Regions from separate parts of the Halomonas sp. M4R1S46 genome, predicted to be linked through region 1. Evidence: predicted binding sites of a transcription regulator. Region 1 holds the regulator's gene; each other region holds the start of a gene.
What was found. The regulator sigma-54, encoded in region 1, starts transcription at its own class of promoters, with help from an activator protein. The targets are predictions, from matches to a motif close to TGGCACNNNNNTTGCTNT.
Positions count from the first base shown of each region.

Region 2: a site for sigma-54 is predicted at 1,899-1,916, ahead of speB (agmatinase). Genes of this name have one in related genera too.
Region 3: a site for sigma-54 is predicted at 2,634-2,651, ahead of OCT48_RS13040 (HAD-IIB family hydrolase). Genes of this name have one in related genera too.

Region 1 is NZ_CP107008.1:1,218,960-1,226,495, forward strand. Features, by position in the region: gene pmbA (metalloprotease PmbA) at 1-450, shown strand, start outside; gene OCT48_RS05760 (HPr family phosphocarrier protein) at 649-918, opposite strand; gene rapZ (RNase adapter RapZ) at 922-1,821, opposite strand; gene ptsN (PTS IIA-like nitrogen regulatory protein PtsN) at 1,860-2,342, opposite strand; gene hpf (ribosome hibernation-promoting factor, HPF/YfiA family) at 2,351-2,662, opposite strand; gene OCT48_RS05780 (RNA polymerase factor sigma-54) at 2,774-4,180, opposite strand; gene lptB (LPS export ABC transporter ATP-binding protein) at 4,336-5,061, opposite strand; gene lptA (lipopolysaccharide transport periplasmic protein LptA) at 5,058-5,588, opposite strand; gene lptC (LPS export ABC transporter periplasmic protein LptC) at 5,585-6,169, opposite strand; gene OCT48_RS05800 (KdsC family phosphatase) at 6,174-6,731, opposite strand; gene OCT48_RS05805 (KpsF/GutQ family sugar-phosphate isomerase) at 6,747-7,536, opposite strand, start outside.
Region 2 is NZ_CP107008.1:297,744-305,279, reverse strand. Features, by position in the region: gene OCT48_RS01490 (YbjQ family protein) at 1-251, opposite strand, end outside; gene OCT48_RS01485 (sigma-54 interaction domain-containing protein) at 337-1,779, opposite strand; gene speB (agmatinase) at 1,953-2,903, shown strand; gene OCT48_RS01475 (YjiH family protein) at 2,978-4,363, shown strand; gene OCT48_RS01470 (5-guanidino-2-oxopentanoate decarboxylase) at 4,374-6,011, shown strand; gene OCT48_RS01465 (aldehyde dehydrogenase family protein) at 6,067-7,515, shown strand.
Region 3 is NZ_CP107008.1:2,777,234-2,784,769, reverse strand. Features, by position in the region: gene pta (phosphate acetyltransferase) at 1-327, opposite strand, end outside; gene OCT48_RS13050 (acetate/propionate family kinase) at 324-1,508, opposite strand; gene OCT48_RS13045 (porin family protein) at 1,713-2,225, shown strand; gene OCT48_RS13040 (HAD-IIB family hydrolase) at 2,687-3,598, shown strand; gene OCT48_RS13035 (glycosyl transferase) at 3,595-4,812, shown strand; gene OCT48_RS13030 (alpha-amylase family glycosyl hydrolase) at 4,809-6,641, opposite strand; gene thiC (phosphomethylpyrimidine synthase ThiC) at 6,741-7,536, opposite strand, start outside.

The DNA.
Region 1 (7,536 bases):
GCCAGCAGCCCCTTCGACAACGACGGCGTCCAGACCCGCGACAACGTCTTCATCGAGCGTGGCCGGCTGGCCAGCTACATGCTCTCCGCCTACAGCGCCCGGCGCCTGGGCATGGCGACCACCGGCAATGCCGGCGGGGCCCGCAACCTGCGCCTCGACGCGCCGCTCGCCTCCCGGGACGCCCTGCTCGCGCGCATGGGGCGTGGGGTACTGGTCACCGAGCTGATGGGCCAGGGGGTCAACGGCGTCACCGGCGACTATTCGCGGGGGGCGGCGGGCTTCTGGGTCGAGGACGGCGAGATCCAGCACCCGGTGGAGGAGTTCACCATCGCCGGCAACCTGGAGGCGATGTTCAAGGGGCTGGTCGGCGTCGGTGACGACATCGACACCCGCGGCAGCATCCACTCCGGCAGCTGGCTGATCGACGAGATGACGGTGGCCGGCGGCTAAACCGGGCTTCGCCCGGAGCGATAAGCCATAAGCTTGAAGCTGGAAGAAAACGCTTGACGCCTCGGGTGGCGAATTCAGGCTGCCTTCCAGCTTCCAGCTTCCAGCTTCCAGCTTCCAGCTTCCAGCTTCCAGCTTCCAGCTTCCAGCTTCCAGCTTCCAGCTTCCAGCTTCCAGCTTCCAGCTTCCAGCTTCCAGCTTTCAAACGTCCTCGTCGAAGCGGGCGTGGAAGAGCGCCTCGAGGGCATCCAGGACCGCCTCGCCATCCTCGCCCTCGGCTTCCAGGGTGAGCTCGGTGCCGCAGGGCGCGGCCAGCATCAACAGTGCCATGATATTGGCCGCGTCGGCCTGCTGCTCCCCATGGTAGACGGTGACCCGCGAGGCATAGGGCTGGCAGCACTGTACCAGGCGGGTGGCCGCGCGGGCGTGCAGGCCGCGCTTGTTGGTCAGGGTGAGCTTGCGTCTTGGCACGTCTCAGCGGTCCTCGTCGGTATCGGGGGCGGGCAGGTTGCGCTGCAGGCCGAGCTCTCGATGGCGGAGTCGGACCCCGGGGGAGGCCGCGGCCAGGCGATGGGCCAGCCCTTCGGCGAGGTACACCGAGCGGTGCTGGCCGCCGGTGCAGCCGATGGCGACGGTGAGATAGCTACGCTGGCTGGCCTGGTAACGGGGCAGCCAGCGCTCGACCCAGGCCAGGATATCGGCGGCCATCTCGGCGACCATCGGGTAGCTGTCGAGGAAGGCGATCACGCTGTCATCGCGGCCGGTGGCGTCACGCAGCTGGGGATCCCAGTAGGGGTTCGGCAGGCAGCGGGCATCGAAGACGATATCGGCATCCAGGGGCACGCCCCGCTTGAAGCCGAAGGACTCCACGGTGAGGGTCAGCCCCTCGCGGCGATGACCGGCCACCTGGTCGGTGATGCGGCCCCGGAGGTCGTGCACCGAGAGACGCGAGGTGTCGATCACCAGGTCGGCGAGGTCGCGGATCTCCGCCAGGGCGGCCTCCTCGCAGTCGATCGCCTCCGCCAGGGTCATCTGGCTGTCCCGGGTCAGGGGGTGGCGGCGACGGGTCGCCGAGTAGCGCTCCAGCAGGATACGGGCATCGGTGGTCAGGTAGACCACCTGGCAGTGGATGTTGCGGGCCCGCACGTCCTCGAGCAGGGCAGGGAAGCGTTCCAGGGCGTGGGGCAGGTTGCGGGCATCGATGCTCACGGCGATGGAGCTGCGCAGCGACTGGCCGCTGCGCAGCTCGTCCACCAGGGGGCCGAGCAGCATGGCCGGAAGATTGTCGATGGCGTAGTAGCCGAGGTCCTCCAGGGCCTGCAGTGCGATCGACTTGCCCGAGCCGGAGCGGCCGCTGATGATCACGAGCTGCATGGGGGATCTCCTGGTCGGGGCCGGCCGGCCCGGGCCGGCTAGCCGTTGCCGTCGGCCGGTGTCTGTCGTCGGATGGCCTCGGTGAGGCGGTCGTGGAGCTCCTGCTGGCTCTCGGCGTGGCGCAGGGCGCTGCGGGTTTCGGCGTCGTTCATCACCCCGGCCACCTGGCCGAGCAGGGCGAGGTGGGCATCGTCCGCCTCCTCGGGCACCAGCAGCACGAACACCAGGTCGACGGGATCACCGTCCACGGCGTCGAAGTCCACCGGCTCGGCGAGCCGGAGGAAGCCGGCGATGGGTGCCTTGCAGTGGGGGTTGCGGGCATGCGGGATGGCCACCCCGTGGCCGATGCCGGTGCTGCCGAGGCGCTCGCGGCCGATCAGCCGGCTGAAGACCTCCTGGCTGTCGAGGCTCGGGGTGTTCTGGGCGATGAAGGTGCTGAAGAATTCCAGGACCCGCTTCTTGCTTCCCCCCGGCACCGCGAAGAGCGTGCGCTCGGGGGGCAGGATGGTTTCCAGTGACATGGGGCGGCTCAACGGACGCCGGCGGCGCCCTGAGCGCGAGCCTGGGTCTTTTCCTTGTGCTTGACCAGCTGGCGATCCAGCTTGTCGGCGAGGGCATCGATGGCGGCGTACATGTCACCGTCCATGGCTTCGGCATGAAGATCGGCACCGGCGGCATGCAGGGTGCAAGCGGCCTGCTGGCGTTCCTTCTCGACGGAGAGCGTGACCTGCACGGTCGTGATGTTGTCGTAGTGGCGTTCCAGGCGCGTGAGCTTTTCCTGCACATAGTCACGCAGGGGGTCGGTCAGTTCCACGTGGTGGCCGGTGAGATTGACTTGCATGACACGCTCCTTGCTCCTTGGGTGGTGCCTCGATTGTAACCCTTTTTGGTGCCGTGCAAACCCCCCGTGCCAGGGGCCCTTCCACGCTGTCGACGGCGCCGCCGGACGGCATCAGGCGAGGCGCTTGCGCTGGCTCGACGAGGGGATGTGCATGGCCTCGCGGTACTTGGCCACGGTGCGCCTGGCCACCTCGATGCCTTCCTCGGCGAGCAGGTCGACGAGCTTGCTGTCCGACAGCGGCTTGCGCGGCGGCTCCTCCTGGATCAGCTTGCGGATGCGGGCGCGGATCGCGGTGCTGGAATGGGCCTCGTCACCACCGCCCACCTGGCTGGAGAAGAAGTACTTGAGCTCGAACACGCCCCGCGGGGTGTGGATGAACTTCTGGGTGGTGACCCGGGAGATGGTCGACTCGTGCATCTCCACGGCCTGGGCGATATCGGCGAGGATCAGCGGCCTCATGGCCTCCTCGCCGCGTTCCAGGAAGTCCAGCTGGCGGGCCATGACCTCGCGACCGACGCGCAGCAGGGTGTCGTTGCGGCTGGTCAGGCTCTTGAGCAGCCAGCGCGCCTCCTGGAGGTGGTCCTTGAGGAACTGGTTGTCCTGGCTCTTGTCGGCACGCTTGATCAGTGCCGCATAGTCGGGCTGGATACGCAGCCGCGGCAGCGCCTCCGGGTTGAGCTCGATCCGCCAGCCCTGCTCGCTGGGGCGGGCGATCAGGTCGGGGATCACGTAGTCGCTGTCGCCGGCGGCGAAGGCACTGCCCGGGCGCGGATCGAGGCCGCGTATCAGCGCGATCACCTCGTCGAGCACGGCATCTTCCAGCCCCAGCCGGCGCTTGAGCAGGCGCCGGTCGTTGCCGGCCAGGGCCTCGAGGAACTGGCGGACCAGCCGCCGGGCCTGGGGGAGCAGGGGGGTGTCCTGGGGCAGGGCGGCGAGCTGCAGCAGCAGGCACTCGCGCAGGTCCCGGGCGAAGACCCCGGTGGGCTCGAACTGCTGAAGGCGCAGCAGCACGCCCTCGACCTCGCGGGTGGCGAGCCCCTCCAGGCCCTGGGGGCGCAGCCCCTCGCGCAGCTCGTCGAGGGACTGCTCCAGGTAGCCATCGCCGTTCACGGCGTCGATCAGGCTCTCGGCGATGTGCGTCTCCCGCTCGCCCAGGCCGCTCATGGCCAGCTGCCAGGTCAGGTGGCCCTGCAGGCTCTGGCCGGCGGCCTGGCGTTCGAAGTCCGGGGCCTCGCCGCCACTGCCCAGGCCGGCGTCCTGGAAGGTGTCGGCCCAGTCGCTGTCCACGGCCAGCTCGTCGGGGATCTCGCTGGCCCAGTCGTCGTCCGCGGCCTCGCTGACGGCCTGTTCGCCGAACTCATCCTCCATTTCCAGCATCGGGTTGGCCTCCAGGGCCTGCTGGATCTCCTGGCGCAGGTCCAGGGTGGAGAGCTGCAGCAGGGCGATGGCCTGCTGCAGCTGGGGGGTCATGGTCAGCTGGGTGCCGACGCGGAGTTGCAGGGAAGCCTTCATGGCCATGGGGGGATCCATTCGACTGGCGATGAAGCCACCACCCTAGTGCGCCGGAGGGAGGCATGCAAGCCCCGAGGCTAGCAATTAGCGTGCCAATGGCAAACAGCGTGCCTGTCGTCGCTTGGCGACATTATATCAGTAACTTACCAATAAGGGTCGGCTCACAGGCGGAAGTCCTGGCCCAGATAGACGTCGCGGACCTTCTGGTTGGCGAGGATTGCCTCGGCATCGCCCTCGGCGATGATCTGGCCGTCGCCGACGATGTAGGCCCCGTCGCAGATGTCGAGGGTCTCGCGCACGTTGTGATCGGTGATCAGCACGCCGATCTCGCGGGCCTTGAGCTGGCGAATGATGCCCTTGATCTCGCCCACCGAGATCGGGTCGACCCCGGCGAAGGGCTCGTCGAGCAGGATGAAGTCAGGTTCGGTGGCCAGGGCGCGGGCGATCTCGACTCGCCGACGCTCGCCGCCGGACAGGCTCATGCCCGGGTTGTCGCGGATATGGGTGACGTGGAAGTCCTCCAGCAGCTGCTCCAGGCGGGCCTGGCGGCCGGCGCGGTCGAGGTCCCGGCGGGTCTCGAGGATGGCCATGATGTTGTCGGCCACGGAGAGCTTGCGGAAGATCGAGGCCTCCTGGGGCAGGTAGCCGATGCCGGCCCGGGCGCGCTCGTGCATGGCGGTGCCGGAGAGGTCCCGGTCGTCGATGGCCACCGAGCCCGCATCGGCCCGCACCAGGCCGACGATCATGTAGAAGGAGGTGGTCTTGCCGGCGCCGTTGGGGCCGAGCAGGCCGACGATGCGTCCCTGCTCGATCTCCAGGCTGATGTCGTGCACGACACGGCGACGCTTGTAGCTCTTGGCGAGGTGGCGGGCGCTGAGGGTCTTCATGGGGCGTCCTGCTGCTCCGGCTCCAGGGTCATGCGGACCCGCTGGCGCTCGTCGACCCCCTCGGCCGCGGAACGGGCCTGGACCACGCGGCGGTCGAGGAAGTACTCCAGGTAGCCCCCGTCGAAGGTGTCACCCCCCTGGTGCAGCTCGGCCTGGTCGATCAGCTCGATGCGGCGCTCGGCCACATGGTAGACCACGGTACGTCCCCAGCCGCGCACCAGCGGCTCGTCGGGGGCGGGCTTCTGCTCGAGGTAGGCCCGCTCCCCGGTGGCGGTGGCCCGGGTCAGCCGACCGGCCGCATTGCGCTGGATCTCGACGCGCTCGCCGGTCAGTTGCATGCTGCCCTGGGTGATCGTCACGTCGCCGCGATAGACGGCCGTGCCGGCGCGATCGTCCAGGTCGAGACGATCGGCCTCGACCTGGATGGGGGCGCTGGCATCGCCCTCCAGCGCCAGCGCCGGGCCGGCGGCCAGGGACAGGGCGGCGAGGCTCAGGGCCAGCAGGGTCGCGGGGGGCGGTCGCATCATGGCTCGGGGTCCTCTGGGGTGGTCGGCGGGTGATGGCCGCGCACATTGTCGGCCAGCCGGGCACGATTGTCATGGATCCAGGCATCGAACCGCTCGCCCCGCATCCGCTGCGGGGGCTGGCGGAGCAGGGCCGGTGTCTCGCTCCAGGCATGCCCGGTATCGGCGTCGTAGTGAAGGGCCTCGGTTTCCAGGTGCCAGCGCTCCCGGGGGGCCGTGAGCCGGGCGTCCCCCTCCAGCAGCAGGGGGTTGCCGCCGGCGCCCAGGCGCCCGCGGGCGGCGGTGGCCAGCCAGCGTCGCCCGCTGTCGTCGCGCAGTCGGACGTCGGGCGTCTCGAGGCGGGTGACGTCATCGTCGGGGGTGTGCACCAGGCGCGGGGTCTCGAGGCGCTGGTGGGGACGGCCCTGGGCATCGAAGCGGGTCAGGCGCGCGTCCTCGAGGAAGTAGTCCGGCTCGCCGGCGGCATCCCGGGGCACCGCGCCCGGGCGCGAGGCCTCGCGCTGGTCGAGCAGCGCCAGGCCGCCGCCCAGGGCGAGCAGCACCAGCAACAGCCAGGTCCGGAACCCGGGGCGCGGCAGGCGCATGGCGTCAGGCCTTGCCGTGCAGGTAGGTGTCGAGTACGGCGTCCCAGTGTCCCTGGGCCTGCAGCAGGGTGTCGCAGATCTCGCGCACCGCGCCGTGGCCGCCCTCGCGCTCGGTCACCCAGTCGGCGTGCTGGCGGATATAGCTCGGCGCGCCGGGCACGCTGATGCCGACGCCGGCCTGGCGGATGGCGGCCACGTCGGGCATGTCGTCGCCGCAGTAGGCCACCTGCTCGAGGCCGATGCCCAGTCGGGTGCACAGCTGGCGCAGCGTCGGCAGCTTCTTCTCGATGCCCTGGTAGAGGTGCTGGATGCCCAGGGCGGCGGCGCGGCGGCTGACCATGGGCGAGTCACGCCCGGTGATCAGGGCCACCTCGATGCCGGCGCGGTGCAGCAGCTTGATCCCATGGCCGTCCAAGGTATGGAAGGCCTTGGTCTCGCCGCCGTCGGACTGGAAGTAGAGGCGGCCATCGGTCAGCACGCCGTCCACGTCCATGGCCAGCAGGCGGATACGACGCAGGCGGTCGACGAGACCGGGGTCCATCAGGGGGGCATCGAGGGTCATGGGAGCTCCTTGGGGTCAGATCACGCCACTGGCGAGCAGGTCGTGCATGTGCAGGGCGCCGACCGGGCGTCCCTCGTTGTCCACCACGGCCAGGGCCGTGATGCGGTTGTCATCCATGATGCGTACCGCCTCGGCGGCCAGCATGTCGGGGGCCACCCGCTTGCCGGGCACGGTCATCACCGCATCCACCCGAAGCCCGGTGAGGTCGCTGTGCTGGTCGAGGGTGCGGCGCAGGTCGCCGTCGGTGTAGACGCCGGCCAGCCGGCCGTCGTCGTCGACCACGCAGGTGAAGCCCAGGCCCTGGCGGGTGATCTCCAGCAGCGCATCGCGCAGCGGGCTGCCGAGTGCCACCCGGGGCAGGCGGCTGCCCTGGTGCATCAGGTCCGCGACCCTGAGCAGCAGCCGCTTGCCGAGGCTGCCGCCCGGGTGGGAGAGGGCGAAGTCCTCGGCCGTGAAGCCCCGGCACTCGAGCAGCGCCACGGCCAGGGCGTCGCCCAGCGCCAGGGAGGCGGTGGTCGAGGAGGTGGGCGCCAGGTCCAGCGGGCAGGCCTCGCGCTCGACGCCGGCGTCCAGGTGGGCGTCGGCATGGCGGGCGAGGGTCGAGCCGGGGCGGCCGGTCATGCTGATCAGGGGCGTGCCGAGGCGCTTGAGCAGGGGCAGCAGGGCGGTGACCTCGGCGGTCTCGCCGGAATTGGACAGCGCCAGGACCACGTCGCCGGGGGTGATCATGCCCAGGTCGCCATGGCTGGCCTCGCCGGGATGCACGAAGAAGGCCGGCGTACCGGTGCTGGCCAGGGTGGCGGCG
Region 2 (7,536 bases), 920 kb from region 1:
ACCGCGATCACGGCGTTGGCGCCCATCGCCTCGGCCTCCCGGCGCAGCTCGTCCAGGCAGGCGACCCTGGCATCGCGCAGCGCATCCTGGGACGACTTGTTGCGGCCGCCGAAGAAGTCGCGAAAGCCCGCGAACATGTCCTTGAGCACGTTCATGCCGAACACGCATTCGGCGGAGACGATGTCGAGATGTTCGATGACGCGATAACCCTCGAGATGGGAGGAGGTGGTCAGCAACAGGCGATCGGACATGAGCGCTTCCTTCTGGTCAGCCTTGGCATGGGGCCGATGCCCCTCATCAAGGTAGGCGGCGCGCGCGGCCCCGTACAGCGACCGGCTAGTTGTCCCCGGACGAGGCCTCCCGGCCGATCCGCAGGCCGTGCTGGCGGAGCTTGCGCACCACGCTGGGCTGGCTGATGCCGAGGCGCTCGGCGATGGCGTAGGTCGAGGTCCGCTCGCCGCACAGCTCGGCCAGGATGGCCCGCTCGGTGCGCGAGAGCGCCGCCTTGAGCGTCTCCCCGTCGCGCAACCCCGCGCCGTCGGGCGCCGTGGCCGTCACGCCACTGGCGCCCGCCCCTGTCGGGGCGCGCGGATGCCCGGTGCCGGCGTGGCCGTCGGCGCGGATCACGTCATCCGCCGCCGACAGCCAGGCCCGCTCGAGCCAGTTCTCCAGCTCGCGTACGTTGCCGGGCCAGTCCCGGCCCATCAGTTGCTGCCAGACATCCCGGGCCATGATCTTGTCGCGGCCATAGCGACCATTGAGGCGCTTGAGCTGGCGCTCGACCAGCCCGGGAATATCCTCGCGGCGCTCGCGCAGCGGCGGCAGCGTCACGGGAATGACATTGAGGCGATAGTAGAGGTCCAGGCGGAACCGGCCGGTCTCCACGAGGCGCGCCAGGTCCTGGTTGGTCGCCACCACCAGGCGGAAGTCGACGCATCGCGGCCGGGTATCGCCGAGCCGCGTGACGCTGCTGTCCTGGATGACCTTGAGCAGCTTGGTCTGCATCGCCAGGGGCAACTCGCCGATCTCGTCGAGGAACAGCGTGCCGCCCTCGGCCTGTTCCATCAGGCCCGCCTTGCCCCCCGGCGCGGCGCCGCTGAAGGCCCCGTGCCGATAGCCGAACATCTCCGACTCGAACAGGTTCTCCGGGATCGCCCCGCAGTTGACGTCGATGAAGGGGCCGGCCTGGCGCGGGCTCCAGCGATGCAGTTGCCGCGCGAAGGCGGTCTTGCCGACCCCGGACTCGCCGAGCATCAGCACCGTGGCTGCGGTGGGCGCCACCCGCTTGAGCAGCAGGGCAACCTCGCGCATCACCCCGCTGCGCACCTCCAGGTCGTCCAGCTCGGCCTCGAGTCCCGGCTCGTCGGCGACGCCGCTGCGCCGCAGGTGGTCGCTGAAGCGCCGCTGCAACAGGGCATATTCCTCCTGCAGCAGCTGCAGGTCGGTCAGGTCCATGGAGCGGCTGACCACGGCGGCCAGCTTGCCGTCCCGGAAGACCGGGTGGGCCTGGGCGACGACCCGCCGGCCGGTACCGGTCTCCTGCATCAGTTGGGCGGGCTTGCCGGTGCGCATCACCTCCAGGCTGACCGAGGGCCTGAGCACCCCCTGGGCCTCGAGGGCCTGGACGGTGGTTCGGCACAGGTCCTCCCGGGACATGCCGTAGACCGCCGCCGCCGCCGGACTCACGTCCAGAACGCGGCCGCTGGCATCGACCACGAAGAAGTGGTCATGGGCGGTGTCGATGATGGTGCGCAGGATATCGCTGTCGATGTCGCCCATGGGGCCCTACCGATACACAAGTGGATCATTGATGCAGCAGTGTATCACTGCGGGCGCGGCAATGATCCACTTCTGCATCATGTCGACAGGAACCACTTCCATATCAATATCTTAAAACATGGCACGCTTCCTGCTTTGTCACTCCTGACACCCATTGCGAGACGGAGCCTTTCGTGAGCGACTTCAATCAGCCCCTGGGCGGCAACGAGATGCCGCGCTTCGGCGGCCCCGCCACCATGATGCGCCTGCCCACCCAGGCCGATGCCGCCGGCCTGGATGCCGCCTTCATCGGCGTGCCCATGGACATCGGCACCTCCAACCGCCCCGGTACCCGCCTCGGGCCGCGCCAGATCCGCGACGAGTCGCGCATGCTGCGCCCCTACAACATGGCCACCCGCGCCGCGCCCTTCGACAGCCTGCAGGTCGCCGATATCGGTGATGTGCCGATCAACACCTTCAACCTGCCGAAGAACCTCGACATCATCACCCGCTACTACGACGAGGTGTTGTCCCATGGCTGCGTGCCGCTGACGCTGGGCGGCGACCACACCCTGACCTGGCCGTTGCTGCGGGCGATCGCCCGGAAGCACGGCCCGGTCGGGCTGATCCATATCGACGCCCACGCCGACGTCAACGAGCACATGTTCGGCGAGGAGGTCGCCCACGGCTGTCCCTTCCGCCGCGCCCAGGAGGAGGGCCTGCTGGACAGCCAGCGCGTGGTGCAGATCGGCCTGCGCGGCACCGGTTACGCCGCCGACGACTTCGACTGGTGCCGCGATCAGGGCTTCCGGGTCGTCACCGCCGAGCAGTGCTGGTACAAGTCGTTGGCCCCGTTGATGGCCGAGGTACGCGAGCAGATGGGCGACGCCCCGGTCTACATCTCCTTCGACATCGATGGCCTGGACCCCTCGGTGGCCCCCGGCACCGGCACCGTCGAGATGGGTGGGCTCACCGGCCAGCAGGGCCTGGAGATCGTGCGCGGCGCCTGGGGCCTCAACGTGGTCGGCGGCGACCTGGTGGAAGTCGCGCCGCCCTACGACCCCAGCGGCAACACCGCGCTGATGGGCGCCACCCTGCTCTACGAGATGCTCTGCGTGCTGCCCGGTGTCCGGCGCCGTGACTAGGCCCGAGACCCCCTCGTGACACCCCGGCCCCCGGGCCGGGTTCGACGATTACAATGCCAACAAGGGTAACTGCCATGCCGTCCCCTCTCGATTCCGCCTCGGCCATCGCGTCCGAGACCACCCGGCTCAGCCGCCACGGGCTGCTGAAGTTCCTGATCCCCTCGCTGCTCGGCGTGGGCCTCTTCCTGGTGCCCTTCTCCACGGGCGACACCATCAATATCGGCATGGGCCTGATGGCCGATGGCCTCAAGGCCCTGCTCGGCGAGGCGCTGCCCGCCATCGCCACCCTGGTGCTTTGCCTGTCGGTGCTGTTGACCGGCATCGTCAAGCTCACCCGGCCCGAATGGGCCCGGGAGGGCATGCTGCGCGAGCTGTTCGACGTCGCCCCCCTGTGGGTCATCATGCGCTCGCTCGGCGCCCTCTTCGCGCTGATGACCTATTTCCAGGTCGGCCCGACGGTGATCACCGCCTCCTTCACCGGCGGCGTGATGCTCAACGACCTGGCACCGGTGCTGCTGACCTTCTTCTTCTTCGCCGCCATCCTGCTGCCCTTCCTGGTCGACTTCGGCTTCATGGAGTTCATCGGCAGCCTGGTGCGTACGCCCTTCCGCATCATCTTCGGACTGCCGGGGCGCAGCGCCATCGATGCCACGGCCTCCTGGATGGGCTCGGGCACCGTCGGCGTGCTGATCACCACCCAGCAGTACGAACAGGGCTTCTACAACCGTCGCGAGGCCTCGGCGATCGCCACCAACTTCTCGATCGTCTCGATCGCCTTCGCGCTGCTGGTGACCAGCTTCATCGGCATCAACCACCTGTTCGTGCCCTTCTACCTCACCGTGGTCGTCGCCGGCCTCGTCGCCGCCGTGATCGTGCCGCGGCTGCCGCCGTTGTCGCGCAAGCCGAACAGCTACTACGAGCCGGCCGGCTGCCAGATCCAGGAAGAGAACACCGGCAACCAGAACCTGCTTCGCTACAGCCTGGGCGTCGCGGTGGCCCGCGCCGAGCAGGCCCCCGGCCCGCGCCAACTGCTGCGTCACGCCCTGTTCAACGTCGCCGACATCTTCTTCGGCCTGCTGCCCCTGGTGATCGCCATCGGCACCGTGGCCCTGATGCTGGCCGAGTTCACACCGCTGTTCACCTGGCTGTCCTATCCCATGGTGCCGGTGCTGGAGTGGATGCAGGTGCCCGAGGCCGAGGCGGCTGCCCCGGCGACCCTGGTCGGCTTCGCCGACATGTTCCTGCCGGCGGTGCTGGCCAGCGACATCGAGAGCGAGCTGACGCGTTTCGTGATCGCCTGCCTGTCGCTGACCCAACTGATCTACATGTCGGAGATCGGCGCCCTGCTGCTCAAGTCGAAGATCCCGCTCAAGCTCTGGGAGCTGGTGGCCATCTTCCTGCTGCGCACCGCCATCACCCTGCCGATCATCGTGCTCATGGGCCACTGGCTGGTGGGCTGAGGGAACCTCAATGCCACTGAACGGAGAGACACCGATGACCTGCGCCGAGCTGCTGATCCGCCTGCTGCGCGACACCTACGGCACCGACACCGTGTTCGGCATTCCCGGCGTGCACACCGTCGAGCTCTACCGCGGCCTGGCGGGCGGCGAGGCGAGCGGCATCCGCCACGTGACGCCCCGCCACGAGCAGGGCGCAGGCTTCATGGCCGACGGCTACGCCCGGGCCACCGGCCGGCCCGGGGTGTGCTTCATCATCACCGGCCCCGGCATGACCAACATCGCCACCGCCATGGGCCAGGCGCTGGCCGATTCGGTCCCGATGCTGGTGATCTCCAGCGTCAGCCGCCGCGACACCCTGGGCCGTGGCCAGGGCCGGCTGCACGAGTTGCCGAGTCAGCAGCAGCTGATCGCCGGGGTCGCCCGCTTCAGCCAGACGTTGCTCGACCCCGACGCCCTGCCGGAGACCCTGGCCCGGGCCTCCGCGGTGTTCGAGGGGGCCCGCCCGGGGCCGGTGCATATCGAGATCCCCATCGACCTGTTCGATGCCCCGGTGCGCGCCCCTCGCACCTGGCACCGCCGCCCCCTGGCGCCATCCGCCCCGGCCGAGGCGGCGCTGGCCCAGGCCGCCGACTGGCTCGGCGCGGCCGCCCGCCCGCTGGTGCTGCTCGGTGGCGGCTGCGTGGATGCGCCCGGGGCCGCCAGGTCCCTGGTCGAGGCCCTGGACGCGCCCGCCGTCACCACCATCAACGCCAAGGGCCTGCTCGGCCGCGACCACCCCCTGGATCTGGGCGCCAATGCCTCGCTGCCGGCGGTGCGCGCGCTGGCCCGGGAAGCCGACGTGGTGCTGGCCATCGGCACCGAGCTCGGCGAGACCGACTACGACGTGGTCTTCGACGACGGCTTCCGCCTGGACGGCCGACTGATCCGGGTGGATGTCGACCCCCAGCAGCTCGCCCGCAACCAGGCCGCGGACCTGGCCCTGGTGGCGGACGCCGGCCAGACCCTGGAAGGCCTGGCGGCGCGCTTCGCCGGCGTGCGCCTGGCCCGCGACGGAGCCGCCCGCACCCACGCCGCCCTCGCGACCCTGGACCTGCCCCGGGATCCGGCCTTCGCCGCCTATGTGCCGCTGTTCGCGACCCTGCGCGAGGCCCTGCCCGAGGCGATCCTGGTCGGCGATTCCTGCGCCACCACCTACGCCGCCAACCACCTGGTCGCCCAGCCGACCCCGCGCCGTTTCTTCAACGCCTCCACTGGTTACGGCACGCTCGGCTACGGCCTGCCGGCGGCCCTGGGCGCCAGCATCGCCCGGCCCGACCTGCCGGTGGTCGCGCTGGTCGGCGACGGCGGCATCATGTTCACCCTCAGCGAGCTGGCCTGCGCGGTGGAGGAGGGGCTGCCGGTGGTGATCCTGCTCTGGCACAACCAGGGCTTTGATGAGATCCGCCGCTTCATGGACGACGCCGGCGTCACTCGCCTGGGCGTCGACATCCGGGCCCCGGACTTCCTGACCGTGGCCCAGGGCTTCGGCTGTCTGGCCACCCGCGTCGGCGCTCCCGCCGAACTGGCCCACGCCCTGGCCACCCGACCCTCCGACGGCCCCTTGCTGATCGAGATCGATGCCGCCGCCTGGCTGGCCGCCATCGACTGATTCCGCCCCTTTCCCCGTGACCGGCCCCACCGGTCGGTCCCACCGGAGCCTTGCCGTGCAACGACTGACCAAGCAGTTTATCGACAATCAATGGATCACCTCCCGGGGGACGCGCTCCCTGGCGGTGACCGACCCCTATCGCCAGGTGCCGATCGCCGAGCTCACCGCCGGCGAGGCGGCCGACGTGGACGCCGCGGTGGCCGCCGCCCGCCGCGCCCTGCCCGCCTGGCAGGCCCTGGGCGGCGAGCGCCGGGCCGAATACCTCGAGGCCTTCGCCGAGGGGCTCGAGACCCGGCGCGAGGCGCTGATGCGGCTGTCGGCGACCAACAACGGCAAGGCGCTGGCCGAGGCCGGCATCGACCTGGACGATGCCATCGCCTGCTACCGCTATTACGCCGGCCAGGCCCGGGCGCTGGAGGCGCGCCAGGGACGCCTCGTCGAGCACGGCATGGACGGCATCGAGGCCCGTAGCTACGAGGATCCCGCGGGGGTCGTGGGCCTGATCACCCCCTGGAACTTCCCGCTGGTGACCAGCGCCTGGAAGATCGCCCCGGCGCTGGCCGCCGGCTGCACGGTGGTCTTCAAGCCCTCCGAGGTGACGCCGCTACCCGAGCAGGCGCTGGCGGAGATCGCCCTCGAGATCGGCCTGCCGGCCGGGGTGCTCAACCTGGTGCACGGTGACGGCGAGGGCATCGGCGCGCCGCTCACCGCCCATCCCGGCATCGACAAGCTATCCTTCACCGGCAGCAATGCCGTGGGCGAGAAGGTCATGCGCGCCGCCGCCGAGGGCGTGCGCGGGGTGTCGCTGGAACTCGGTGGCAAGTCGCCGATCCTGGTGCTCGACGATGCCGGCCTCGAGGCGGCCGCCGACTGGGTGATGGCCGGTATCTACTTCAACTCCGGCCAGATCTGCTCGGCCACCTCGCGGCTGATCGTCCATGCGTCGCTGGCCGAGGCGCTCTACGCGGCCCTGGCCACGCGCATCGACGCCATCCGCCTGGGCGACCCGCTGGACGAGGCCACCGACATGGGGCCCATGACCAGCGCCCGCCAGCGGAAGGCCGTGGAGGGCTACCTGGCCATCGCCGCCGAGGAGGGCCTCGTCGCGGTGCGCGACGCCCGCCATCGGGACTTGCCCACCCAGGGCGAGTTCATCGCCCCGACCCTGTTTCGCGACGTGCCCACCGCGAGCCGCCTGTGGCGGGAGGAGATCTTCGGCCCGGTGCTCTGCGCCCGCAGCGTCGAGAGCGATGCCGAGGCCATCGCGCTGGCCAACGATTCCGCCTTCGGCCTCGCCGCCACCGTGATCTCGGGGGATTCGGAACGTGCTCGGCGCGTCGGCCGCGCGCTACGCGCCGGCAGCATCTGGGTCAACAGCGAGCAACTGGTGATGCCGGAGGCCGGCTGGGGCGGCTTCGGGATCAGCGGCATCGGCCGCGAGCTCGGCCCCTGGGGACTCTCCGCCTACCTGGAGGTCAAGCACCTGATCGGTCCGGCGGACTAGGCCCGCCTCGACTCGCGATGC
Region 3 (7,536 bases), 1.6 Mb from region 1:
CGGGGCGGCCAGCTCGGCGTGGCGCTCCACGGCGTGCTCCATCAGCTCGTCGAGCCGATCCTCGCGCAGCAGCCGCTCCAGCGCCGGCTGGGGCAGTGGCAAGGGGGGCGTCAGCCCCAGGGTGCTGGCCACCAGGGCCGAGGAGCGGTCCGGCCCCTCCCCGTTGAGATCGTCCTGGCGGAAGGGCTTCATGAAGCCGGTGCGCAGGCCCAGGGTGTCCAGGGCCCGCAGCAGGCCGAGACAGGCCGAGGTCAGGCCAACGCCGGCGTCGGTGGGCACGACCAGCAGGGTCCGGGGCTCGGTGGCCGTGGCGTCGACAGGACTCATGGGCAGGGGATCTCCAGCAGGCAGCGCGTTTCCTCGGCGATATGCGCCTCCTCGTCGGTGGGGATCACCCACACCTGTGGCCGGGGGCCGCCGGCATCGATGCGCCCTTCCTCGCCCCCCACCGCGTGGGCATTGGCCGTCGCTGAGAGGCGCAGCCCGAAGTGCGGCAGCTGGTCGATCACCCGGGCGCGGATGGCGGCGGCATTCTCGCCGATGCCGCCGGTGAAGACGATGCCGTCCAGGCGGGGCAGGGCGCAGGACAGGCCCGCCAGGGACTTGGCGAGCCGGTAGCAGAACACCTCGATGGCCAGGGTGGCGCCGGCGTGGTGCTCCGCCGCGGCCTGCTCGAGGCGGCGCATGTCGTTGGACAGCCCGGACAGGCCCAGCAGGCCGCTCTCCTTGTTGAGCAGGGTGTCGATGCGTTCCAGCGACCAACCCAGCCGGCGGGACAGGTGGACATGCAGTCCCGGGTCGACATCGCCGCTGCGGGTGCCCATCACCAGGCCCTCGAGGGGCGTCAGGCCCATGCTGGTGTCGAGGCTCCGACCCTGCCAGACCGCACAGGTGGAGCAGCCATTGCCCAGGTGGGCGATCAGCCAGCCCCCATGGGGGCGATCGCTCAGGCGGTCGACACGGCGGCTGACATAGGCATGGCTGCTGCCGTGGAAGCCATAGCGGCGGATCCCCTGGTTGCGATAGAGGGCCTCGGGAAGGGCATAGCGATAGGCCCTGGGCGGCAGGCTCTGGTGAAAGGCGGTGTCGAACACCGCCACCTGGGGCAGCGACGGGAACAGCCGCCGCGTGGCGGCCACGCCCTCGAGGTTGGCGGGGTTGTGCAGCGGCGCCAGCTCGCTGATGGTCTCGAGGCGACGCAGCACCGCATCGTCCAGCAGGGTGGCGTCAGTGAAGCGCTCGCCGCCGTGGACGATGCGGTGGCCCACGCCGACTGGCGCCAGGCCCTCCAGCTGTTCCAGGATCGCCGACATGGCCTCGTGATGCCCGGCACCGTTCAGGGCGCGGGAAACGCGCTGTCCCCGCCGGTCGGTGCCCGTGAGGCGGGCATCCACGGCCCCCAGCCGTTCCACCAGGCCGGCTAGCCGAGACGCCTGGTGGGCGCTCGGAACCAGCGCGTACTTGATCGATGACGAACCGCAGTTGATCACCAGTACCGGGTCTTGCATGCCGCTTCCTGTGGTGTCCGGGGCCGCCCTGCCGGCGGGCGGCCGAGGTCTCGAATCTACCATGGGCCGGGGGTTCCCGCAGTGACCGTGGCGGCCATGCCGCGCTCCCCCTGACGTCGAGCAAGGCAGCATGGCGGGTTGCCCCACCTTGTACCAGACTGTCATAAACGCGGGGAAACATCGTTTCCCGACGGGAGGAGTATCATGAAGAGATTGGCGATTCCTGTGGTGTCCGCGGCCTGCCTGTTCGCCGCGACGGCCGTCCAGGCCCAGGGCGGGCCAATGATGTACCAGCCGAGCCCCTATGTCGGCGCCGATGCGATGTTCTGGGAGCTGGATCCCGAGGGCCGGGGCGGGGATTTCGACAGCACCGGACTGCGCCTGCGGGGCGGGGTGGCCTTCAATGACTACTTCGCCCTCGAGGGCCACCTGGGCACCGGCGGCTCCGATGGTCCGGTGGACCTCGACTACCTGGCCGGCGGCTACGCCAAGGGCATGCTGCCGGTTACGCCGCGGATCCGGATCTTCGGCCTGCTGGGGGCCACCGAGGTGGAGTTCGAGGGCAGCGACGATTCCGAGAGTGATCTCTCCTATGGCGGGGGGGCCAGCTACGCCGTGATGCCCAACCTCTCGGTGGACGCCGATTACATGCGCTATCTGGAGGAGTCGCGCTTCGACTTCGATGCGGTCAGCGTCGGGGCGACCTACCACTTCTGAGCGCGATTCGCATCACAGGGCGCACCAATACGACGCCCCCGCCGGTCACGGCGGGGGCGTCGCGCGTCGTGGCGGGGCAGGGCGGCAGGGCGCGAGACGCATCCTGCCCTCTTTTGGTGCGTATCCGGGCGCGAGGAGCCGCCTACACGGGCGGCGCGGCCCCGCCGCCACCTCCGACGCCCATCGGCAGGGGAGCTCAAGGCTATCGCAGTTGCCTGTAGCGGGGCGGTGGGCCGGGGGCAGACCTTAGAGGAGGTCCTACGCTAGGGATGGCGTCGGTAGCGCCCAGGGAGGGGTTCACAGCGCCTCCTCGGTGGTCCTGCACCCCGGTCCTGCCGTCGCTCACCCCCTAGCGTTGCTGCTCTCTGCGATACCCTGCGGGGGGCTGCCGGGGGCTTGCGGCCGACCTGGCACGTGCCGTGCAAGGCATTGCCCGTAACCGGGACACACAAGGTGATGCCATGCCCTGCGACTGGATGTTCCCCGGTGATGCGCCGTCCTCGCGACTGCTCTTCACCGATCTCGACGGCTCCCTGCTCGACCACCAGAGCTACGACTGGTCGCCGGCCGCCCCCTGGCTGGAGCGCCTGGCGATGCTCGGGGTGCCGGTCATCCCGGTGACCAGCAAGACCCGCAGCGAGCTGCTGCCCCTGCGCCAGACGCTGGGGCTGACGGCATCGCCCTTCGTCGCCGAGAACGGGGCGGTGGTCGGCCTGCCCCCCGCCTGGTGCCATGCCCGGCTGGAACGCATCCCGGGGCCCGACGGCCTGGTGATTCGCACGCTCGGGGTCGATATCGGCTTCATCCGCCAGCGCCTGGCGGTGTGGCGGGAGCGGCTGGGCATACGCTTCACGGCGATGAGCGAGATGGCGCTCGACGCGCTGGTCGCCTTCACCGGCCTGGGCGAGCAAGAGGCGCGCCTGGCCAGGATGCGCGAGGGCAGCGAGCCCTTGACCTGGGAGGACAGCGACGAACGCCTGGCCGCGTTCCGCGAGGGGCTGGCCGGCGACGGCCTGCGCCTGGTGCGGGGCGGGCGCTTCTGGCATGTCACCGGGGAGGCCGACAAGGGCAGTGCCGTGAGCTGGCTGGTGGCGCGCCTCGAGGCGCTGCGCGGCGTGCATCCCCTGACCCTGGGGCTGGGCGACGGCCCCAACGATATCACCATGCTCGAGGCGGTGGACCAGGCGGTGGTGATCCGGGGCTGCCACGGCCTCGAGGTCGCCCCGCGGCAGCCGGCGCTGTATCGCAGCCGGGCCAGTGGCCCCGCCGGCTGGGCCGAGGGGGTGGACCACTGGTGGGGGCGAGCGAGGTGCCGGGCGCGGCCGGCGCTGACGCCCGCGGATCCGTCGACCCAGGGGAGGGGCCTGGCATGAGCGACTTCCATCAGAACGGCATCATCACCGACTTCCACAACCTCACCCGCCGCCCCCTGGACGCCCTCGAGGCCGACCTGGTGCAGTTTTCCCGGCGGCGGCCCATGAGCCTGATCCTGCCCTCGCTGTTCTCCGAGCTGGAGGGACCGGCGCTGGCCAACATCGTCGAGGAGCTCGCCCGGGTGCCCTACCTCTCGGAGGTGGTGATCGGGCTCGACCGGGCCGACCGGGAGCAGTTCCTGCACGCCCGGCGCTTCTTCTCCCGGCTGCCCCAGCACCATCGTATCCTGTGGAACGACGGACCGGGGCTGCGCGCCCTGGATGCCGAGCTGGAGGCCCAGGGGCTGGCGCCCCAGCAGCCGGGCAAGGGGCGCAACGTCTGGTACTGTGCCGGCTACGTGCAGGCCTCACACCGCAGCGAGGTGGTGGCGCTGCACGACTGCGACGTCCTCACCTACGACCGCAGCCTGCTGGCGCGGCTCTTCTACCCGGTGGCGCATCCCTACTTCAACTACGAGTTCTGCAAGGGCTACTACCCGCGCATCGCCGACGGCCGGCTCAACGGCCGGGTGTCGCGGCTGATGGTCACCCCCCTGCTGCGGGCCCTCAAGCAGATCCACGGCCCGCTGCCCTACCTGGAGTACCTGGACAGCTACCGCTATCCGCTGTCCGGGGAGTTCGCCATGCGCAGCGAGGTGCTGGACGGCATCCGCATTCCCGCCGACTGGGGGCTGGAGATCGGGGTGCTCTCCGAGGTGCACCGCAACTATTCCACCAAGCGCCTCTGCCAGGTGGATCTCGCCGATGCCTACGACCACAAGCACCAGCCGGTCTCCGAGCAGGACGCCTCCGCCGGGCTCAACCGCATGAGCCTCGACATCGCCAAGGCGCTCTACCGCAAGCTGGCCACCCAGGGCGTGACCTTCAGCGCCGAGGGCTTCCGCACCCTCAAGGCCACCTACTACCGGCTGGCGCTGGACCTGATCGAGGCCTACGACCACGATGCGGTGATGAACGGCCTGAGCCTGGATCGCCACGGCGAGGAGCAGGCGGTGGAGCTGTTCGCCACCAACCTGCTGGAGGCCGGCAGCGTCTTCCTCGACAACCCCGGCGAGCGGCCCTTCATCCCCAGCTGGAACCGTGTCCGCGCCGCCATTCCCGACCTGCCGGCGCGCATGGCCGACGTCGTCGAGCAAGACAATACCGGCCGCTAGTCGAGCGGCCGGTTGACCAGCCACAAGGCGCCGTAGGGCGGCAGGCTGTCCACCGGCACCCAGGGCGCCTCCTCCAGCAGATCGTGCCAGGCCTCGCCGGCCAGGGCGTCCAGGGGCAATGGCTGGGGCGTGTCGGTGATGTTGTGCATCGCCAGCAGGCGCCGGCCGTCGTCCAGGGGCCCCCGCTCGAAGACCAGCAGCGACGGCGGCGTCTCCCACACGCGCTGGGGGGCGTCGGGATGGAAACAGGGTTCGCGGCGGCGGGCCTGCAGCAGGCGCGTCAGGGCCGCGAAGACATCGCGAGTCGGGGTGCTGGGGCTGTCGAGCAGCAGGGCGAGCTCCTCGCGCTGCCAGCGGCGGCGATTGATGGAGCGCAGCCGCCCGCTGCGCTCCACGCCCTCCAGGTCGTTCAGGGTCCCGGTCAGCACGTGCAGGTAGAGCGCGGGGATGCCCCGCAGGCCCAGCATCAGCTGCTGGCTGCACAGGAAGCGCGGCACCTGCCAGGGATCCGGGCCGCGGCGCGTGCCCTTCATGGCATCGAACCAGGTGATGTTGATCTCGTAGGGACTGTCCTGGCCGTCGTCCCGGGTGCGCATGCTGACGAAGCCCCCGAAGCGGTGCATCAGCTCGAGCAGCGCCTCGATCTCGTGGGGCGGCAGCCAGCCCTCCAGGGGGCGCACGCCGATGCCGTCGTGGCTGGCGGTGAAGTTGAGGAAGCCGCAGCCCGGCGGCAGCGCCGGCAGGCCCTTCAGCCAGGCGGCCAGGGTGCCCGCCTCGCCGCTGGTCAGGGTGTGCAGCAGCAGCGGCGGCAGGGGGAACTGGTAGACCAGATGCGCCTCGTCGGGCGTCGCCGGCTCTGGGCTGGCCTCGTCGAGCCACTCGAGCCCCCCGCCCGAAAGACGTTCCAGACCGAAGTAGTCGAGGTTCTCCGGGTGGGGGACGTTGGTCTCGGTGAGGATCAGCGTCCCCGGGGCCACATGGTCGACGATGGCCCGCAGCAGACGCACCACCTCGTGGGTCTGGGGGAGATGGATGCAGGAGGTGCCGACCTCCTTCCACAGGTAGGCGATGGCGTCCAGGCGGATCACCCGGGCCCCCTGGGACAGGTAGAAGAGCAGGATGCCCACGAACTCCAGCAACACGTCCGGGTTGGCGAAGTTCAGGTCGATCTGGTCCTCGGAGAAGGTCGCCCACAGGTGTCGGGGGCCGCGCCGGGTAGGCACCTTGACCAGCAGCGGCGAGTTGCGCGGGCGCACCACCGCGGAGAGGTCGGTGTCCGGCGCCATCTCGATGAAGTAGTCGCGGCCCGGCTGGCTGCCGGCGAGGTAGTCGACGAACCACAGCGATTCCCGCGAGACATGGTTGAGCACCAGGTCGACCATCAGGTCGAAGCGCTCGGCCAGGCGGCGTACCTGGTGCCAGTCGCCGAGGGCCGGGTCGACCTCCCGGTAGTGGATGACCGAGAAGCCGTCGTCGCTGCTCCAGGGAAAGAACGGCAGCAGGTGGACCCCGCTGAAGGTATCGGCGAGGCGGCTCGCGAGGAAGTCGTCGAGCACGTCGAGGGGCGCGCCCTCGCCGTCGACCAGGCTGTCGCCGTAGGTGATCAGCCACTGGTCGCGCTCGCTCCACAGCGGGCGGGCCTCGGGCGTCTTGGCTTCGGCGGATTCCCCCACGGGGTGCAGCGATGGGGCCTGGTGCGCCAGGAGGGTGAGCAGGCGGCGCAGCACCTCATCGGCGCGTGGGCCGTAGAGATGGCTCAGGTGACGGTGGGCCCGCTCGCGGAAGCGGGCGGGGTCGAGCGGGGTCGAGCGCGAGGAGGCATGGGGCATGGGGGCTACCGCCGTGTGATCCACTTTCCCTGACCATGCAGGGGACGTGCCAGTGGCCGCACGGCGGTACCGGCGGCGGGAGGGCCCCGCCGCCGCGCCTCACACCTCCTTGTACAGCTCGGCGCCGGTCTGGCGGAACTTCTCGGCCTGCTCCTCCATTCCCTGCATCACGGCCGCCTGGTCACCCTCGAGGCCCCTGTCCCGAGCATAGTCGCGGACCTCCTGGCTGATCTTCATCGAGCAGAACTTCGGCCCGCACATGGAGCAGAAGTGCGCCACCTTGGCGGAGTCCTTGGGCAGGGTCTCGTCGTGGTACTCCCGGGCGGTGTCCGGGTCGAGGCCCAGGTTGAACTGGTCCTCCCAGCGGAACTCGAAGCGCGCCTTGGACAGCGCGTTGTCACGCCTTTGCGCTGCAGGATGCCCCTTGGCCAGGTCGGCGGCGTGGGCGGCGATCTTGTAGGTGATGATGCCGGTCTTGACGTCGTCCTTGTTGGGCAGGCCCAGGTGCTCCTTGGGCGTCACGTAGCAGAGCATGGCGCAGCCGTACCAGCCGATCATCGCCGCGCCGATGCCGGAGGTGATGTGGTCATAGCCGGGCGCGATGTCGGTGGTCAGCGGCCCGAGGGTGTAGAAGGGCGCCTCGTCGCACTCGGCGAGCTGCTTGTCCATGTTCTCCTTGATCAGGTGCATGGGCACGTGACCGGGCCCCTCGATCATCACCTGGACGTCGTGCTGCCAGGCGATACGGGTCAGCTCGCCCAGGGTTTCCAGCTCGGCGAACTGGGCCTCGTCGTTGGCGTCCGCCACCGAGCCCGGGCGCAGGCCGTCGCCCAGCGAGAAGGCGACATCATAGCGCTTGCAGATCTCGCAGATTTCCTCGAAGTGGGTGTAGAGG